Regions from separate parts of the Neobacillus sp. MER 74 genome, predicted to be linked through region 3. Evidence: predicted binding sites of a transcription regulator. Region 3 holds the regulator's gene; each other region holds the start of a gene.
The links. The regulator CtsR, encoded in region 3, represses protease genes until heat stress. The targets are predictions, from matches to a motif close to ATGGTCAATAAAGGTCAAACA.
Positions count from the first base shown of each region.

Region 1: a site for CtsR is predicted at 3,906-3,926, ahead of clpB (ATP-dependent chaperone ClpB). Genes of this name have one in related genera too.
Region 2: a site for CtsR is predicted at 5,339-5,359, ahead of M3610_RS02370 (ATP-dependent Clp protease ATP-binding subunit). Genes of this name have one in related genera too.

Region 1 covers NZ_JAMAUV010000001.1:651,553-657,702, reverse strand. Annotated here, with positions in the region: gene M3610_RS03240 (molybdopterin molybdotransferase MoeA) at 1-583, shown strand, start outside; gene mobB (molybdopterin-guanine dinucleotide biosynthesis protein B) at 571-1,104, shown strand; gene M3610_RS03230 (YwiC-like family protein) at 1,240-1,968, shown strand; gene M3610_RS03225 (hypothetical protein) at 2,383-2,553, shown strand; gene M3610_RS03220 (Crp/Fnr family transcriptional regulator) at 2,641-3,333, opposite strand; gene M3610_RS03215 (YjzC family protein) at 3,603-3,782, shown strand; gene clpB (ATP-dependent chaperone ClpB) at 3,939-6,150, shown strand, end outside.
Region 2 covers NZ_JAMAUV010000001.1:486,492-492,641, reverse strand. Annotated here, with positions in the region: gene M3610_RS02385 (MFS transporter) at 1-584, opposite strand, end outside; gene M3610_RS02380 (MarR family winged helix-turn-helix transcriptional regulator) at 820-1,260, shown strand; gene M3610_RS02375 (M3 family oligoendopeptidase) at 1,364-3,058, shown strand; gene M3610_RS02370 (ATP-dependent Clp protease ATP-binding subunit) at 3,109-5,262, opposite strand; gene M3610_RS02365 (YkvI family membrane protein) at 5,456-6,150, shown strand, end outside.
Region 3 covers NZ_JAMAUV010000019.1:24-6,173, reverse strand. Annotated here, with positions in the region: gene radA (DNA repair protein RadA) at 1-738, opposite strand, end outside; gene clpC (ATP-dependent protease ATP-binding subunit ClpC) at 945-3,386, opposite strand; gene mcsB (protein-arginine kinase McsB) at 3,404-4,474, opposite strand; gene mcsA (protein-arginine kinase activator protein McsA) at 4,476-5,024, opposite strand; gene M3610_RS21695 (CtsR family transcriptional regulator) at 5,050-5,511, opposite strand; rRNA gene rrf (5S ribosomal RNA) at 5,703-5,819, opposite strand; partial or broken rRNA gene M3610_RS21685 (23S ribosomal RNA) at 6,047-6,150, opposite strand, start outside.

The sequences.
Region 1 (6,150 bases), on a different contig from region 3:
CCGCTATTTAGGCAAACTTCCGGATGAGTTTGAAACTTGCTTTGAAGCAGTGAAAAATGCATTAAACGATGTTGACTTGTTAATTACAACCGGCGGGGTTTCAGTGGGTGATTTTGATTATCTGCCTGCTATTTATGAAAAGCTTGGTGCGGAGGTTTTCTTTAATAAAGTTGCCATGCGGCCTGGAAGTGTGACGACGGTGGCACAGTATAATCGCAAACTTCTATTTGGGCTTTCGGGAAATCCATCAGCATGTTATGTAGGGTTCGAATTGTTTGCCCGTCCCATCATCCGAAGAATGCTATTTTCAGAAAAACCGCATCTTCGAATTGAAAAAGCTCTTTTAGAAGTGGATTTTCCTAAAGCAAATCCATTCACTAGGTTTGTTCGAAGTTCAACATTTATCGATGCGGGAAGACTTAAGGCCACACCGAGTGGGCTGGACAAGTCTAACATCATTATGAGCCTTTCTGGAGCTAATTCCTTGATGATTCTTCCGGGCGGAACCAGAGGCTATGCTGCTGGCAGTGAAGTAGATGTTCTGCTGCTTGAAGATCAAGTTGGCAGTGAATGGCCTTGGTAACTCCTGTCATCTTTCAAGTGGTCGGGTATCAAAATAGTGGAAAGACAACAATTACTTCAAAGTTGATTAATCTTTTAACAGAAAATGGGGTAAAAACAGTTACCATAAAGCACCACGGACATGGTGGCAGACCAGACTATCTACCTCTGAAAGATACAGAAAAACATATAAAGGCAGGAGCAATTGCATCAATCGTCGAAGGAGATGGAAGTTTGCTCCTCCAAGCCGAGAACCATTATTATTCACTTGAAGACCAGATAGAATTGATGAAGTTTTTTCAGCCAGATGTGATTTTAATCGAAGGCTACAAACTAGAGGCTTTTCCAAAGTTGCTTTTATTAAGAGATGAGAATGACTTTTCTTTATTAAAAAGCGTTTCCAATATTGCTGCTATTGTATACTGGAAAGATAAAATGGAAAAGGTAATCAAGTTGAAAACCAATATTCCTTGTTTTCATATTGATGATAAAAGGGCGATAACTTGGACTTTGAAATTACTTCAAGAACTTGTCAAAAAATAGATCAAAATAGTTAAGAAAATGTCACAAAGAGAAGGCGAAAGCCTTCTTTTTTGGGGGAAATATGTGATGTGTTTCACATATTTTTTTGCTTAGCTAGCTTATATTTAGGCTAGTTAGGATAAAGGAGTGAAAATAATGAAGTTATTTTTACCGAAACAACATGGTGCATGGGCAATGTTAATCATCCCTTTTTGGCTTGGTGTTATTAATGGAGGATTTATTTGGCAACATATCCCGTTTTTCATCGGCTGGCTCTTATTGTACTTGGCAACCTATCCGATGCTCCTTTTATGTAAAAGGAAAAAACTCACTTTTTATACTAAATGGACTCTTTTATACATGATTCCCTCGCTGCTATTTTTACTTTTTCCTTTGTTGGAAAGACCGACAATAATATATTTTGGCCTTCTGATGCTGCCGTTTTTTATAATTAATGCTATTTATACTTCAAAGAATCAAGACCGGGCGTTTATGAATGATCTCAGTGCGGTTTTTGCCTTTTCAATTGCCGGATTAGCAAGCAGTTTTTTAACAGATGGAGAAATAAATTTCGAGACACTTATTTTCACCTTTTTAACATCGGTTCTATTTTTTGTTGGTTGTACCTTTTATGTAAAAACAATGATTAGGGAAAAGAAGAACACTCAATTTAAATGGATTTCATGGTTTTACCATATTGTGTTAATCATTTCTTGCTTCGGTTTTGGTGTCTGGATAGTTGCTTTAGCATTTATCCCTAGTTTACTAAGAGCAATTGGTTTTTACGGCAGGTCCTTATCCCCAAAACAAATTGGCATTTACGAAATTATTAATTCAGCAGTATTCTTTACGATATCAGCCATCCAACTAAGCATATTAACATAAAAAAATCGGTCAAATGACCAATTCAGATTGTCGAGAAAGGGAACTTTTCTCGGCTATTTTTTTTCTTTATCTGAAACAATTTTTTGATTTTGTCCCTGCTATTGGGCCTGTTGATTTCCGCTCCGGGCACTCGCTTTCCGCGGGGAGGTCCTGGAGCCTCCTCGGCGCATTGGCGCCTGCGGGGTCTCCAGTGACCTCTATATCCCGCAGGAGTCGAGTGTCCTCCGCTCCAATCAACAGGGTGTCAAGTCAACCCAAGCATTGCCACACACTTTTGCTACCCTAGCCAAATTTTGCAATCTTTATTATACTTTTGAAAGCTACAGTAAGGAGAACCTGTTCATTCATCATTAAAGACATATTCATATTCAATTTGGTTATATTCTTTTGGCTTAAAAATTGAATTATTATTTATTGAGTTTTAGATCTTTATTACTACAACTGTTGATTGGAGCGGAAGGTGCGAAGACTCCTGCGGGAGTACGGGGCAGGGGAGACCCCGCAGGAGCGCAGCGACGAGGAGGCTCGCCGGCACGCCCGCGGAAAGCGAAGCACCTGGAGTGGAAATCAACAGACTTGTCGTAAAGCCTAAATATTAAAATAAAAAGGCTATCGAAAGTTTCGATAACCTGAAAATCGGTCAAATGACCGATTTTTTTGCTTAAAGAATTCCTAATCCACTTTACAGATTTCTATTGGACAGTCCTCACAATCGATTTCCCTTTTTAAATAGTCTAAATCATGAATGGTAATCATGCCCTTTTCAATGGATACAATTCCGTTCTTTCGTAAATCGCTTAACAAGCGATTGACAACTTCCCGTGAAGTACCGCAAAAATTGGCCAACTCTTGATTGGTAAGCGGCAGCTCGATAAGTATTCCTTTATTGGTCTTGATACCATAACTATTGGTAATTCGAATAAGTGTGGAGTACAAAGCCCCTTTTTTTCCGTGAAGTACCAAATCGCGGAACTTTGTTTGGGTCTTTCGGTATTGTTGGCTCATCCACTTGATGAACTCAAATGAAAGTGATTGGTTTTGTGATAGTCTTTCTTCAAGTGTGTCTTTCATAATAACGGCTACCTCTCCACTCTCTACGACACGAGCACTTAATAAATATCTGGAAGAAGGAGAAAATAAATTTAATTCACCGACAAAATCACCACTCGAGCACATTCTCAGAGTGAGTTCCCTTCCATCAGGAATGATTTTGCTGATTTGAAGAATTCCACTTTGTACTATGTACAATTCATCAGCAGTAGAACCTTCCTGAAATAAAAAATTCCCTTTTTCAACTTTCTTTATATGGTGAACTGTATCAAAAAGATGGGACAGTGTTACCGGTATTTCTCTTACTGACTGCATACTCATAACCACCTTTAAAGGTACGAAAATTTGTCTAAAAAATTGACAGTCAAGGTTAGATTTACAAGATAATACTATAATTATATTGTTAACAAAGAATAATTAGCAATAAATGAGTAATAAGTTCATACAATCGTCATAACTTCGTGCCGACTTTGTTTATTTCTTAGGAAATAATGTCGATTAGTATAGGAATTTGTAAGAAATGCCAATAATGACAGAGCCTGAAACGGAAATAATAACAATGTGAAGAAAAGGAGGGAAAAAGAATGGGTCAAAATCGCCAGTTTAAATCTGGGAGTAAAGCACCTAATAATGGTGTTTATATTGAAGTGGGAGATACAGGAAGCAATGTCAATAATCCGAAAAAGATTAAGTTAAAAGCAGGGGATGCCTTCCCAGAGACTTCCAATGATGAACGAGTTTGGACATATCAGAGAAAACCATAAATTTAATACAGAAAAGGTCATCCATTGGGTGGCTTTTTCTTTTGTGTAACTCTCGACTAAAGACTGTATTATCTAAACCGAGAAAATTTCCTTTTTAGACGGGATTGTTTTATAATAAAAATAAAGGTCAAACTTGGTCAAAGAGGGTGTTGAAAAATGGATATGAATCGAATGACAGAACGGTTACAGAAAGGAATGATGGATGCCCAATCGGTAGCGGTAAAGAAAAATCATCAAGAGATTGATGAACCTCATTTATTTATCTCGTTAATGGAGCATGAAGATAACCTCATTTCTAGCATATTAGAGAGAGCAGGAGTATCTTCTGAAAGAACCAAAAAGAACCTTATGGAATCTCTGTCAAAAAAACCAGTGGTTACAGGCAGCGGTGTTGAACAAGGAAAACTATATATTACAGCAAGGCTGCAAAAGTTACTTGTAAAAGCTGAAGAATATATGCAAAAATTTTCAGATGAGTATTTATCTGTCGAGCATATTCTGTTAGCTGCGGCATATTCAGATGACGCAGAAATGCGAAAGATATTACGAGCTTTAGGAAAGCAGCCAGAGCATGTTTTACAAGCAATAAAAGATATAAGGGGGAATCAAAGAGTGACATCACAAAATCCCGAAGCAGGATACGATGCCTTAAAAAAATATGGACGGGATCTTGTTGCAGAAGTTAGAGAAGGAAAAGTGGATCCTGTTATTGGACGTGATTCTGAAATCCGAAATGTCATTAGGATTTTATCAAGAAAAACAAAGAATAATCCGGTCTTAATCGGTGAACCTGGTGTAGGAAAAACAGCCATAGTAGAAGGGCTGGCACAAAGGATTGTTCGAAAAGATGTTCCAGAGGGTTTAAAGGATAAAACCATTTTTTCACTAGATATGAGTGCGTTAATTGCAGGTGCAAAATTTAGGGGTGAGTTTGAAGAACGATTAAAGGCCGTATTAAATGAAGTTAAAAAGAGTGAAGGCAGGATCTTATTATTTATCGATGAAATTCATACGATTGTTGGCGCAGGGAAAACGGAAGGTGCAATGGATGCTGGAAATATGTTAAAACCGATGCTTGCACGTGGTGAACTTCATTGCATAGGAGCAACAACACTTGATGAACACCGAAAATATATTGAAAAAGATCCTGCACTTGAACGAAGATTTCAGCAGGTACTCGTCCAAGAACCAAACGTAGAAGATACTATTTCAATACTACGAGGCTTAAAAGAGCGGTATGAAGTACACCATGGTGTAAAAATCCATGATCATGCTTTGGTGGCAGCGGCAACATTATCAGATCGTTATATTACGGATCGGTTCTTGCCCGATAAGGCCATTGATCTTGTTGACGAAGCATGTGCTTTAATCCGGACTGAAATAGATTCCATGCCAACAGAATTGGATGAAGTAACACGAAGAGTTATGCAATTAGAAATTGAAGAAGCAGCTTTAAGTAAAGAGGTGGATGAAGGAAGCAAGTTACGGCTGGAAGTACTTCTAAAGGAACTTGCTGACCTAAAAGAGACAGCTAATGAAATGAAGGCAAAATGGCTGCATGAGAAACAAAGTATTCAGAAATTGCAGGAGAAAAGGGAGAATTTAGAGAAACTTCGCAGGGAACTTCAACAAGCAGAGGATAAATATGATTTAAATCGTGCGGCAGAACTTCGGCATGGTCAAATTCCATTAGCAGAAAAAGAACTGAAGGAACTTGAAACCGCCTCAGTTAAGGATGAAAAATTACTTCGTGAAGAAGTAACAGGTGAAGAAATATCGAACATCGTATCTAGATGGACAGGAATTCCGCTTTCTAAACTAGTCGAAGGCGAAAGAGAGAAGCTGCTCCGATTAGAATCGATCCTTCATGAAAGAGTGATTGGTCAGAATGAAGCTGTAAATTTAGTGGCAGATGCGGTCCTAAGGGCTCGTGCTGGAATTAAAGACCCTAACCGGCCTATCGGATCATTTTTATTTTTAGGTCCAACTGGGGTTGGAAAAACGGAGTTAGCTAAAGCCCTAGCGGAGTCTTTATTCGATAGTGAAGAACATATAGTCCGGATTGATATGTCTGAGTATATGGAGAAGCATGCCGTTTCCCGCTTGATTGGTGCACCTCCTGGATATGTTGGCTACGAAGAAGGCGGACAATTAACGGAAGCTGTGAGGAGAAGACCATACTCGGTTATCTTAATGGATGAAATTGAAAAAGCCCATCCTGAGGTCTTTAATATTCTCCTTCAAGCGCTTGATGACGGAAGAATTACAGACTCGCAAGGGCGTGTAGTTGACTTTAAAAATACAGTGATAATTATGACATCAAATATTGGCTCACAATTTTTGCTAGAACAAAGTGAAAATGAAAGTG
Region 2 (6,150 bases), on a different contig from region 3:
TTAGCGATATAGACTAATAAAATTACCGCAAGTGCGGCGACAACCGTAAACCAGGAAGCTCCAATTTGCCCTAGAGGAACTAAAATTAATGCTGTAATTAAAGGGGCTAGTGCCTGCCCTGTATTACCGCCGACCTGATATATGGATTGAGCCAATCCACGGCGATTTCCCGCTGCCATATAGGCAACTCTAGAACCCTCTGGATGAAATACCGCTGACCCAAGACCAATGAACAGAACTGACAGTACGATCAATCCGAAGCTTGAAGCAAATCCTAATCCAAGAATACCGACTAAAGTGAAAGTGAGCCCAACCGGCAGTGCGTAGGGCATTGGTTTTTTATCGGTAATAAAACCGACAATAGGCTGCATAACGGACGAAACCATATTTAAGGAAAAAGCAATTATCCCAAGTTGGGTAAAACTCAAGCCCATTGATTTTTCCAGAATAGGAAACATCGCAGGAACGACGGCCTGAATGGCATCATTTAATAAATGGCACAATCCAATAATAAATAAAATTTTGTAGATGGTTGCTTCAGAAGTATTGGGTTTGCGTGATGGTAAAACTGCTGATTGACTCATAAACATCCCTTCTTTATTAAAGTAGTTGTAAATATATGCTAACCTTATCTTACTATTGAAAGAGGGAAATAAGAAATATTTATTCTTTATTCAACAAAAATTCTTAGCTCCTCTTTGTTGGGTAAATTGACAACTAGTCAAAAATTCCTTATAATAATCTTGAAATCAAGATATTTATAAGAACCGGTCACTTATATTAATGAAATTTATATAAAACTAAAAGGATGAGTTTTTTATGGAAAATAATTCAACTGCTAATTCATTAAAGCTTTTTATCGTCCTTTCAAGAGCATATAAAGCTATTAACGAACATGTAAATAAAGTAATCCAGGCAAACGGGTTAAACCCTACGGAATTTGCTGTTCTAGAACTTCTGTATCATAAGGGTGACCAGCCCATGCAGCAAATTGGCGGGAAAATCTTGCTTGCAAGTGGAAGTATTACTTACGTGGTCGACAAGCTTGAACAAAAAGGAATGTTAAGAAGAATTGCCTGTCCGAAAGATCGCCGTGTCACTTATGCACAAATCACAGAAGACGGGAAAAAATTTATTCAGGAAATTTTCCCTGAACATGCAGAGCAAATCAATAGTCTCATGTCATCGCTTAGTGAATCTGAAAAACTAGAAGCGATTGAATTGTTAAAAAAGCTGGGAATACCTGCTGGTAAATTCTAATACGGTCATTTGGCCGTATTTTTTTTGTTGTCAGGAATGTTAAGCGATAGTATATAATAAAATAGGTGGAAATATTAGAAAAATTTACTAAGGGGTTGTTTCAATGGGGTTTGAAAACTATACATACATACGGCCAAATTTAGAAGAAGTAACTAAAAAATTTAATTCGGCAATTGAGAGTTTTAAAAACGCAACTTCACTAGATGAACAAAACGCGGTAATGAATGAGATTAATACACTAAGAAATGACTTGGGTACGATGTTCAATCTTTGTTATATCCGTCATTCCATTGACACGAATGATGAGTTTTACAAGGAAGAACAAGATTATATAGATGAAATTCAGCCTGAAGTGGAAGGGTTAGTGACAAAGTATTACCAAGTATTGGTTGATTCTAAGTTTAGGTCTCAATTAGAGGCAAAATGGGGGAAACAGCTTTTTGCCCTTGCCGAAGGACAGCTGAAGACATTCAAACCAGAAATCGTTCCATTACTTCAGAAAGAAAATCGATTGTCAACGGAATATACGAAGCTAATGGCATCTGCAAAGATTGACTTCGAAGGGGAAGAAAGAACTCTAGCCCAAATAGAACCGTTCGCTCAGTCAACGGACAGAGAAATGAGAAAAAGGGCAAATGAAGCGAAATTTGGATTTATGGTTGAGCATGAAGCAGAGTTTGATCGTATTTATGATGACCTTGTTAAAGTTAGGACTGAAATCGCTCAGAAACTAGGTTTTAAAAACTTTGTTGAACTTGGTTATTACCGGATGATGAGAACCGATTACAATGCAGAAATGGTTGCCAATTTCCGTAATCAAGTTAAGGAATATATTGTACCAATTGCAACAAAATTAAAGGCGCGCCAACAAGAAAGAATCGGTCTCGATAAACTTAAATATTACGACGAATCTTTTAATTTTCAAACGGGAAACGCCACTCCAAAGGGCACTCCGGAATGGATTATTGAAAATGGGCAGCAAATGTATGAGGAACTTTCACAAGAAACTGGGGCATTCTTTCAATTTATGCAAGAAAATAATTTGATGGATCTTGTAGCGAAGAAGGGAAAAGCTGGCGGTGGCTATTGTACTTTTATTGAAAATTATAAAGCACCTTTCATTTTTTCAAATTTCAACGGTACCTCTGGAGATATTGATGTTCTAACACATGAGGCTGGTCATGCATTCCAAGTTTATTCGAGTCGTCATTTTGAGATTCCTGAATATGCTTGGCCGACATACGAAGCATGTGAAATTCATTCCATGAGTATGGAATTTTTCACATGGCCATGGATGGATTTGTTCTTTAAGGAAGACACCGATAAGTACAAGTTTTCTCATTTAAGTGATGCCCTGTTATTCCTGCCTTACGGGGTATCCGTTGATGAATTCCAACACTGGGTCTATGAAAATCCAGAAGCAACCCCAATAGAGCGTAAGCTTCAATGGCGTGAAATTGAGAAGAAGTATTTACCTCATAAAGATTACGACGGGAATGAATACTTAGAAAATGGCGGCTTCTGGCAGCGCCAAGGACATATCTATAATTCACCGTTTTACTATATTGATTATACACTTGCACAAATTTGTGCTTTTCAATTCTGGAAGCGCTCGAGAGAAAATCAAGAAGAGGCATGGGCAGACTATGTTAAACTATGTAAATTAGGCGGTAGTATGTCATTCACTAAGTTAGTTGAAGCAGCGAATTTAATCTCGCCATTTGAGGCCGGTTGTATAGAATCCGTAGTGGGTGTGATTGAAAATTGGTTAAACTCTGTAGATGATAAAAAACTATAAATGAAAAAAGCGAAGCCCTTCTAGAATTTCTAGAAGGGCTTCGCTTTTATTTATTTAACCATAGTAACATGGGAAACAACTTTTAGCTCATCTTCTTCAACAATAGCAGTTAATTTTTTAATCTCTGGCTGCTCTAAGATAAAATCCGCTATTTTATCTTCAAGCTGCTCTTGGATGACACGGCGGAGCGGTCGTGCTCCGAAAGCTGGATGATATCCGAGCCTTGCGAGTTTTTCTTTCGCTTCTTGTGTCACCATTAATTCAATCTTTTGTGCCGTAAGCATTTCTTGTAACTCATTAATCATTAAATCGACAATATAAAGGATATGCTCTTTGCTGAGTGAATTAAACTCAATGATACTGTCGAAGCGGTTCAGGAATTCAGGTTTAAAGAAACTGCCAAGTGAGTCAAGGATACTTGCTTCTTCAATCCCCTCGTTTGTACCGAATCCAACATGAACGGTCTTGTGGCCTACGCCAGCATTGCTTGTCATAATGATTACGGAATCCTTAAAGCTGACAATTCTTCCTTGACTATCCGTCAGGCGCCCATCTTCAAGAATTTGCAGGAATAGATGTTGAACATCTGGATGTGCCTTTTCAATTTCATCTAATAGAATAATGCAGTAAGGGTTTCTGCGTACTTTTTCTGTTAGCTGTCCTGCTTCTTCGTGACCTACATAGCCAGGAGGTGAGCCAATCAATTTAGAGATACTGTGTTTTTCCATGTATTCACTCATATCTAGGCGGATCATCGAATCCTTTGAGCCAAATAGTTCTTCGGCAAGTGTTTTAGTTAATTCTGTTTTACCAACTCCGGTGGGTCCAACAAATAAGAAGGAACCGATTGGGCGATGTTTTGATTTTAAACCGGCCCGACTGCGTCTAATTGCTTTCGCTACTTTATTTGCTGCTTTTTCCTGACCGATAACCTTAGACTTTAGATTTTCTTCTAAAGATTTCATTTTTAACTGTTCATCTTGTTGTAGTTTTCCAACTGGAATACCTGTTTTTTCTTCGATGATTTCTTGGATATGAGATACATCCACAAGAGGTCTCTCTATACCTGAAACCTTATTTAATGCTTTTTCCAGTTTGGCTTCTTCATCGCGAAGTGTAGCAGCCTTTTCATAATTCTCGCCTTTCAGTGCCTCTTCTTTTTCAACATCAATCTCTTTTAAGCGTTGTTCAATTTGTTCATTGTTTTGATAATCTGAATTAAGATTTAATTTTGAACCAGCCTCATCCAGTAAATCAATCGCCTTGTCAGGTAAGAAGCGGTCCTGGATATAGCGATGTGACAAGTGAACACAGGCAAGAATCGCTTGCTCGGAATAGTTTACTTGGTGATAATCTTCATATTTCTTTTGTATCCCTTTTAAAATTTCAATGGCAGCCTCTGGTGTTGGTTCAAGAACATGTACGGGCTGGAAGCGTCGTTCTAAAGCCGAATCTTTCTCGATTTGTCGATACTCCTTAAGTGTGGTTGCACCAACCAATTGAAGCTCACCGCGGGCTAAGGCAGGCTTTAAGATATTTCCTGCATCCATTGACCCTTCTGCGGAACCAGCACCAACGAGAAGGTGGATTTCATCAATAAAAAGAATAATATTTTTCCGGTCTTGTAATTCGGAAATGAGTTGTTTCATTCTCTCTTCAAATTGTCCGCGAATTCCTGTATTGGCAACGAGGGAAGCAACGTCTAGCAAGTAAACCTCTTTATTACGCAACTTACCAGGAACATCTCCTTCCGCAATTTTCTGCGCAAGACCCTCAGCTATCGCTGTTTTTCCCACTCCTGGTTCACCAATTAGGACAGGATTATTTTTATTACGTCTATTTAATATTTCGATAACACGCTTTACTTCTCCATCACGACCAATTACCGGATCAATTAATCCCGCTTTAGCCAGATGAGTTAAATTTCGTCCGAATTGATCTATAAAACTGCTATGTCCGCTTTTTCCACCAGTTTGTGTAACAGGTTGACTGATGTCATCTTTCCCATGGGCTGCACTTGACATGAAAAAGTCTTCGAATGGGAAACCTTGGAAAAAGTTCATATTTTGACCCAGCCCTGCTCCTAAAGATTGCTTTTCTTTTGCATAACATTTATGACAGAGTTTAATTTCCTTACGCTGCCCATTAATAATCATATTTAATTGTACGTTTGCATTATTTTCATTACATTGTTGACAAAGCATAAGTAAATAACCTCCTATTAAATTATGAAATAATATTGTTTGACTTTGACTATATTTGACCTTATGTCGATAGTATACTCTGACCTTTTTTGACTTTCAAGAGAAATGTTTTGGCAATGCTTTCTAATTAAGGAAAAAAAGCTCGTCTTTGTTTGTCCCTATCATCATATATTGATGATAAGGAGGAGATGATGTGAAGAGGGAATGGACGCAAGCGTTTCAGATAGCTGCAGTCTATGTAGGGACTGTAGTAGGGGCTGGTTTCGCCACGGGAAAAGAAATCGTTGAATTTTTTTCACGGTTTGGTTTCTTTGGCTTAATAAGTATAATAATGAGCGGATATCTCTTTATTTCATTGGGGTCGAAATTAATGAGAATGGCTGCACATATAAATGCAAAATCCTATCAAGAGTTTAATGAGTATTTGTTTGGCAAATGGCCAAGTCGTGTCATTAATATCTTTATGCTTTTTATGCTTCTTGGAGTTAGTGCAGTCATGCTTTCCGGAGCAGGGGCTGTATTTGAGGAGCAGTTAGGTTTGCCAAAAGCGGCCGGCGTTTTCTTGACCATTTTTTTATCCTTTTTAGTCATGTTAGTTGGAACAAAAGGTCTTTTTGCAGTTAATACATTTGTTGTTCCACTTATGATAACTTTCAGCCTTATCTTAATGCTCTTTTCAGTGCAAATGCCCCACTTTATCGATCAATTACTTTTTATTCCGCATGCGGATGATGGCTGGAGGAGTGTCATCGCCCCATTTTCTTATGTGGCTTTAAATCTTGGCCTATCTCAAGCAGTTTTAGTGCCAATTGCTACAGAGGTGAAGGATGATTGGACGATTAAATGGGGAGGAATTCTTGGAGGGGCTGCTTTAACTATAATCTTAAT
Region 3 (6,150 bases):
TCTTTCTCCTTCAAAATAGAGAACCGTATCCACCATATGCTCTAACAGCCTTGGACCTGCAATGGATCCTTCTTTTGTTACATGTCCAACAATAAAGATCGCAATTCCTTTCGTTTTCCCAATTCTCATTAATTCCGAGGTACACTCACGTACTTGTGAGACACTTCCTGGTGCGCTTGTTACATCGGGGTGAAAGACCGTTTGGATCGAATCAATGATGACAAAGCTAGGATTGGTACTATCGATGGTCCGGTTGATTTCTTCAAGATTCGTTTCAGAATAAACGAGGAGATTTTCAGAAGATATACCTAATCGTTCCGCCCGAAGTTTAGTTTGTCGTAACGATTCCTCACCAGATATGTATAAAACCTGATTTCCTTTATTCGCAAGTTGTGATGAAACCTGCAAAAGCAGCGTTGACTTCCCAATTCCAGGGTCTCCGCCTATCAGCACTAAAGAACCCTTAACCACGCCACCGCCAAGGACACGGTTTAATTCGTTTAAATCCGTTAGAATCCGTGGTTCATTTTCCATTTCAATTGAATTGATCGGCATGGGCTTGGATAACAGTCCTGATCCGCCCTGGGAATGGGCAAATGCACCTCTTCTCGCGGAACCTGTTACTTCAACTTCCTCCACCATCTTATTCCATTCACCGCAGCCAGGACATTTTCCCATCCACTTGGGCGATTCATATCCGCACGCCTGACACATAAACTTCGTCTTTCGTTTTGCCATTATCCTTCGACCCTCTCTTAACTAAAAAGAACAAAAGGCACACGCACCAGATAGCGAAATACGCTGGGTGCAGGAGCCAAATTTTGCTAACTATTTACAGGTTACCATACCTTTTTTATTTTTTCATTTGAAAAAGTCGATAGAAAAAGAGGTACACGATTTAACTTTATTTACGTGTACCTCTTCATAGATATTACGACATAGTCCTATTTTACTAAACTCGTTTTCTCAGCCATACGAACAATAAATTCTCCATTATCAACATCAATAATTGCATGCTGTCCGGTTAATAATGTTCCCTTTAATAGTTCTTCCGAAAGTCTGTCTTCAATATGCTTTTGAATCGCACGGCGTAATGGTCGTGCCCCATATTCAGGGTCATAGCCTTCCTGAGAAATTTTCTCTTTTGCCGCAGCTGTTAATTCTAAAGAAATATGCTGCTCTTTTAAACGCTTAATTAACTGCTCTGATAATAAAGTCACAATTTCTTCAAGATGCTTCCGCTCTAACGCATGGAAAACAATAATTTCATCGATACGGTTAAGGAATTCAGGACGGAATGCTTTCTTTAATTCTCCCATCACTTTCCCTTTCATATCTTTATAGTCTTGTTCGCCATCTTGGATATTAAAGCCGACATACTTGTTCCGTTTTAATGCCTCAGCACCGACATTGGATGTCATAATAAGGACTGTATTCCGGAAGTCAACTGTTCTGCCTTTAGAATCAGTCAATCGACCGTCCTCAAGGACTTGCAGCAGGATATTAAATACGTCAGGATGTGCTTTTTCAATTTCATCTAATAGCACAACAGAATATGGCTTTCTGCGAACCTTTTCTGTTAATTGGCCGCCTTCCTCATAACCTACATATCCTGGCGGTGAACCAACTAGACGAGAAGTCGAGTGTTTTTCCATATACTCGGACATATCAATCCGTATCATCGCATCCTCATCACCAAACATCGCTTCAGCAAGAGCACGGGCTAATTCGGTTTTCCCAACACCTGTTGGTCCAAGGAAGACAAAAGAACCGATTGGTCGTTTGGGATCTTTTAATCCAGCACGAGCACGGCGGACTGCCTTCGATACAGCTTTTACCGCTTCCTCCTGGCCAATTACGCGAGAATGAAGTACTTCTTCTAAATTAAGAAGCTTCGCCATTTCTGTTTCCGCCAGCTTGGAAACAGGAACCCCGGTCCAACTAGAAACAACACTTGCAATATCTTCAACGGTTACTTCATTATTTTCTTTCCCTTGTTTTTCTTTCCAATTCTTCTTTGTCTCTTCAAGTTGTTCACGTAAACGCTGTTCTGTATCTCTTAAGGATGCAGCCTTTTCAAACTCTTGACTCTGAACAGCAGAATCTTTTTCCTTACGCACTTCTTCCAATTTCACTTCTAATTCTTTTAAATTAGGTGGAGTGGTAAAGGAACGAAGCCTTACCTTAGAACCCGCTTCATCGATTAAGTCAATCGCTTTATCCGGCAGGAAGCGGTCTGAGATATAACGGTCCGAAAGTTTCACAGCCGCTTGAATTGCTTCATCTGTAATTGAAACACGGTGATGTGCCTCATAACGGTCGCGCAGCCCTTCTAAAATCTGAATTGATTCTTCAAGTGTTGGTTCATCTACACGAATTGGCTGGAAGCGTCGTTCTAATGCAGCATCTTTTTCGATATATTTACGATACTCATCAAGAGTTGTTGCTCCAATACATTGGAGTTCACCGCGCGCAAGAGATGGCTTTAAGATATTAGATGCATCAATCGCCCCTTCCGCACCTCCAGCACCAATTAAGGTATGCAGCTCATCAATGAAAAGAATAATATTCCCGGCTTGGCGAATTTCATCCATGACCTTTTTTAAACGGTCTTCAAATTCTCCTCGATATTTCGTCCCAGCTACCACTGTTCCCATATCGAGAGTCATCACCCGTTTATCACGAAGGATTTCAGGCACTTCGTTATTTACAATTTGCTGGGCAAGACCTTCTGCAATCGCAGTTTTACCGACGCCCGGCTCCCCAATTAATACAGGGTTGTTTTTTGTCCGACGGCTTAATACTTCAATGACACGTTGAATTTCTTTGCCGCGTCCAATTACCGGGTCTAGACTGCCCTCACGTGCGATCGAAGTTAGATCCCGTGCAAGGCTGTCAAGTGTTGGGGTGTTCGCACTGGCAGATGCACCGCCTTGATGCCCGCCTGACTCATTGCTTCCTAGAAGTTGAAGGACTTGCTGTCTTGCCTTATTTAAGCTTACACCAAGATTATTAAGGACTCGTGCGGCGACCCCTTCCCCTTCACGGATTAAGCCAAGGAGAATATGTTCAGTGCCTACATAGGAATGTCCTAACTTGCGTGCCTCATCCATCGATAGTTCGATGACCTTTTTAGCCCGTGGAGTATAGTGAATCGTTTGAGAAGCTTCCTGTCCTTTGCCAATTAAGTTTTCTACTTCTTTTTGGATTTTTTCAGAACCTAAGCCTAGCCCATAAAGAGCTTTTGCTGCAATCCCTTCTCCTTCACGAGTTAATCCTAATAAAATGTGCTCTGTTCCAATATTGTTATGTCCAAGACGAATCGCTTCCTCTTGTGCTAATGCTAGAACTTTCTGCGCTCTTTCAGTAAAACGGCCGAACATCATATTCTCTTCCTCCTCACCTATTTTTCTTGCTCCATTTTTATTCGTTCCCTAATTAATGCTGCCCGACGGATATCTCTTTCATGTGGTCTTAATGAACCCCCAGCATATTGCTGCAGGAAACCTGGCTGGGTCAGGATCATTAATTCATTTAATATCGTCTTAGGCATATTTTCAATATAACCCATATCTATTCCAAGCCGAACATCGGATAAGCATCTTGCTGCTTCTTTTGATTCAATAATTCGGCTATTAGATAACACACCCATTGAACGGAACACCCTGTCTTCTAATTGTATGTTTGAAGTTTTCCGTAATGCTTCACGTGCTGACCTTTCTTGTGAAATTAACTGGCTGACAACTCCCTTGAGATCCCGGCAAATGTCCTCTTCCGATTTTCCAAGGGTAATTTGATTAGAAATTTGAAATATATTACCTAAAGCTTCGCTGCCTTCCCCATAAATTCCTCTAACAACTAGACCTAATTGATTGATTGCGGGAATAATTCGATTAATTTGCTGTGTTAAGATTAATCCTGGCAGATGCATCATAACCGAAGCACGAAGACCGGTACCCACATTTGTAGGACAACTGGTTAAATAACCATGCTTCTCATCAAATGCATATTGAATATTACTTTCAAGCCAATCATCAATTTCATTAGCAGCATCTAAGGCTTCAGATAATTGCAACCCAGGAAACAAGCATTGAATACGAATATGATCCTCTTCATTAATCATAATACTAACTTCTTCATTTTCGGTTAATAAAACAGCACCATGTGGTGAATCCTCTGCTAGGTTTGGACTGATTAAATGTTTTTCTACCAAAACTCTTTTCTGCAGGGGCTGGAGTTCATTAATTTTCAACAATTCCATTTGGCCAAACTTTTGAATGTCTGACTGTTTTAATATTTCCTCCATTTTTTCAATAATCATCTTTGCTTCTTCGTGTGAAAAAAGTGTTGGAAATTTATATGCATCAAAGTTACGAGCCAAACGAATACGGGAACTGAGGACGATATCTGAATCAGGTCCTTCCTCACTCATCCAGGAGCTGACAGCTTGATTTAAAAACCGTTCAAGCGACATGTTATTCCCCTCCCTCTTGGCTGTCTGCTAGTTTTCTCTCTAACTGACGTATTTCATCACGAATCTCAGCTGCCTTCTCAAATTCCTCATTGGCAATGGATTCTTTTAGAGTGCCTTTTAATTCATCTATTTGCTTACGGAGATGGATACCGCCGCCAATTCTCTTTGGTATTTTCCCATTATGTGTCCAGTTCCCACTATGAAGTCGACGTAATACGGGTTTCAATTGTTCTTTAAATACTTCATAACAATGAGAACATCCAAAGCGGCCCACTTTTAAAAACTGTGGAAATGTCATTGAACAAGAATCACATTGCAGAATTTCCTCTTGATGAAATGGGCTTTGACTGGGTTTTTGAAAAGCAGGGTCTATATTTAATAATCCTGCTAATAAATTATTAAAAGCGAATCCAGATTCCCCATTAAAAATAAACATTTCTCCCTTTTCCTGCGCACATTTTTCACACAGATTGACTTCCGTCTTTTCCCCATTAATAATTTTCGTAAAGTGAAGGGCTGCAGGTCTTTGGTTGCATTCCTGGCAAATCATACTTTCACCTCTCAAGCGAAAAAATTTATTTATATTTTAAAGATGTAAGCATTGCTTTTAGCATTCTCGCTCTTAATTCGTCTCGGTATGGAAGATCAATATAAAGAACGGATCGGTCAATTACACTGAGCATAATTTTCGCTTCCCGCTGCGAGACAATTTCTTCTTGAACGAGTCTGAATATAACATCTTCGGCACTGGTTTGACTAATCCTGCTTTGAATAAGTGCGAGTGATTGTTCAATTAAATGAGCAAGATCATGAGACTGGACCTTCATGATCCGTATATACCCACCGCCGCCCCGTTTACTTTCTACGATGTATCCTCTTTCAATCGTAAAACGGGTATTGATTACATAATTAATTTGAGATGGAACACATTGAAATTTGTCTGCGATTTCACTTCGTTTGATTTCAACTAGGTCTCTTTCACTTAATTCCAATACTTGTTTGAGATATTTTTCAATAATATCAGAGATGTTTCTCATCTTCCCACCCCCATTCTCTGACTTTGACTATATTTGACTAAATTATACTGAATTTTTTATGTAGATGCAACGATTCACTACTAATGATTTTCTCCAAATCTCGCCAATGTGAAACCTAGGTTTGATTAAAAAGTATCTTCTTAATTTGTTTGGAACACAAAAAAGGACAACCTTTTCAGGTTGTCCTTGGTGCCTGGCAACGTCCTACTCTCACAGGGACGCGTGTCCCAACTACCATCGGCGCTGAGAAGCTTAACTTCCGTGTTCGGTATGGGAACGGGTGTGACCTTCTCGCCATTGCTGCCAGACTATTTGGTTGAGGTATCATTCCCTCAAAACTAGATAATGCAGAAGAAGTTTGTAAACTTGAGTTCACCTATATAATTGTCTAGCTCCAGCGTCCAGCAACTAGTGTCCTTCGGTCTTTTCCCTACGATAAGTCAACATCGAATCGCTATCGCTCTTCGTGTTTCCTTTATCTCAGTCAAAGCCCTCCAGGCCATACGTTGCTAAGCGGACGCTTCCGCTTTTCTATTTGGTTAAGTCCTCGAACGATTAGTATCAGTCAGCTCCACATGTTACCACGCTTCCACCTCTGACCTATCAACCTGATCATCTTTCAGGGTTCTTACTAGCTTG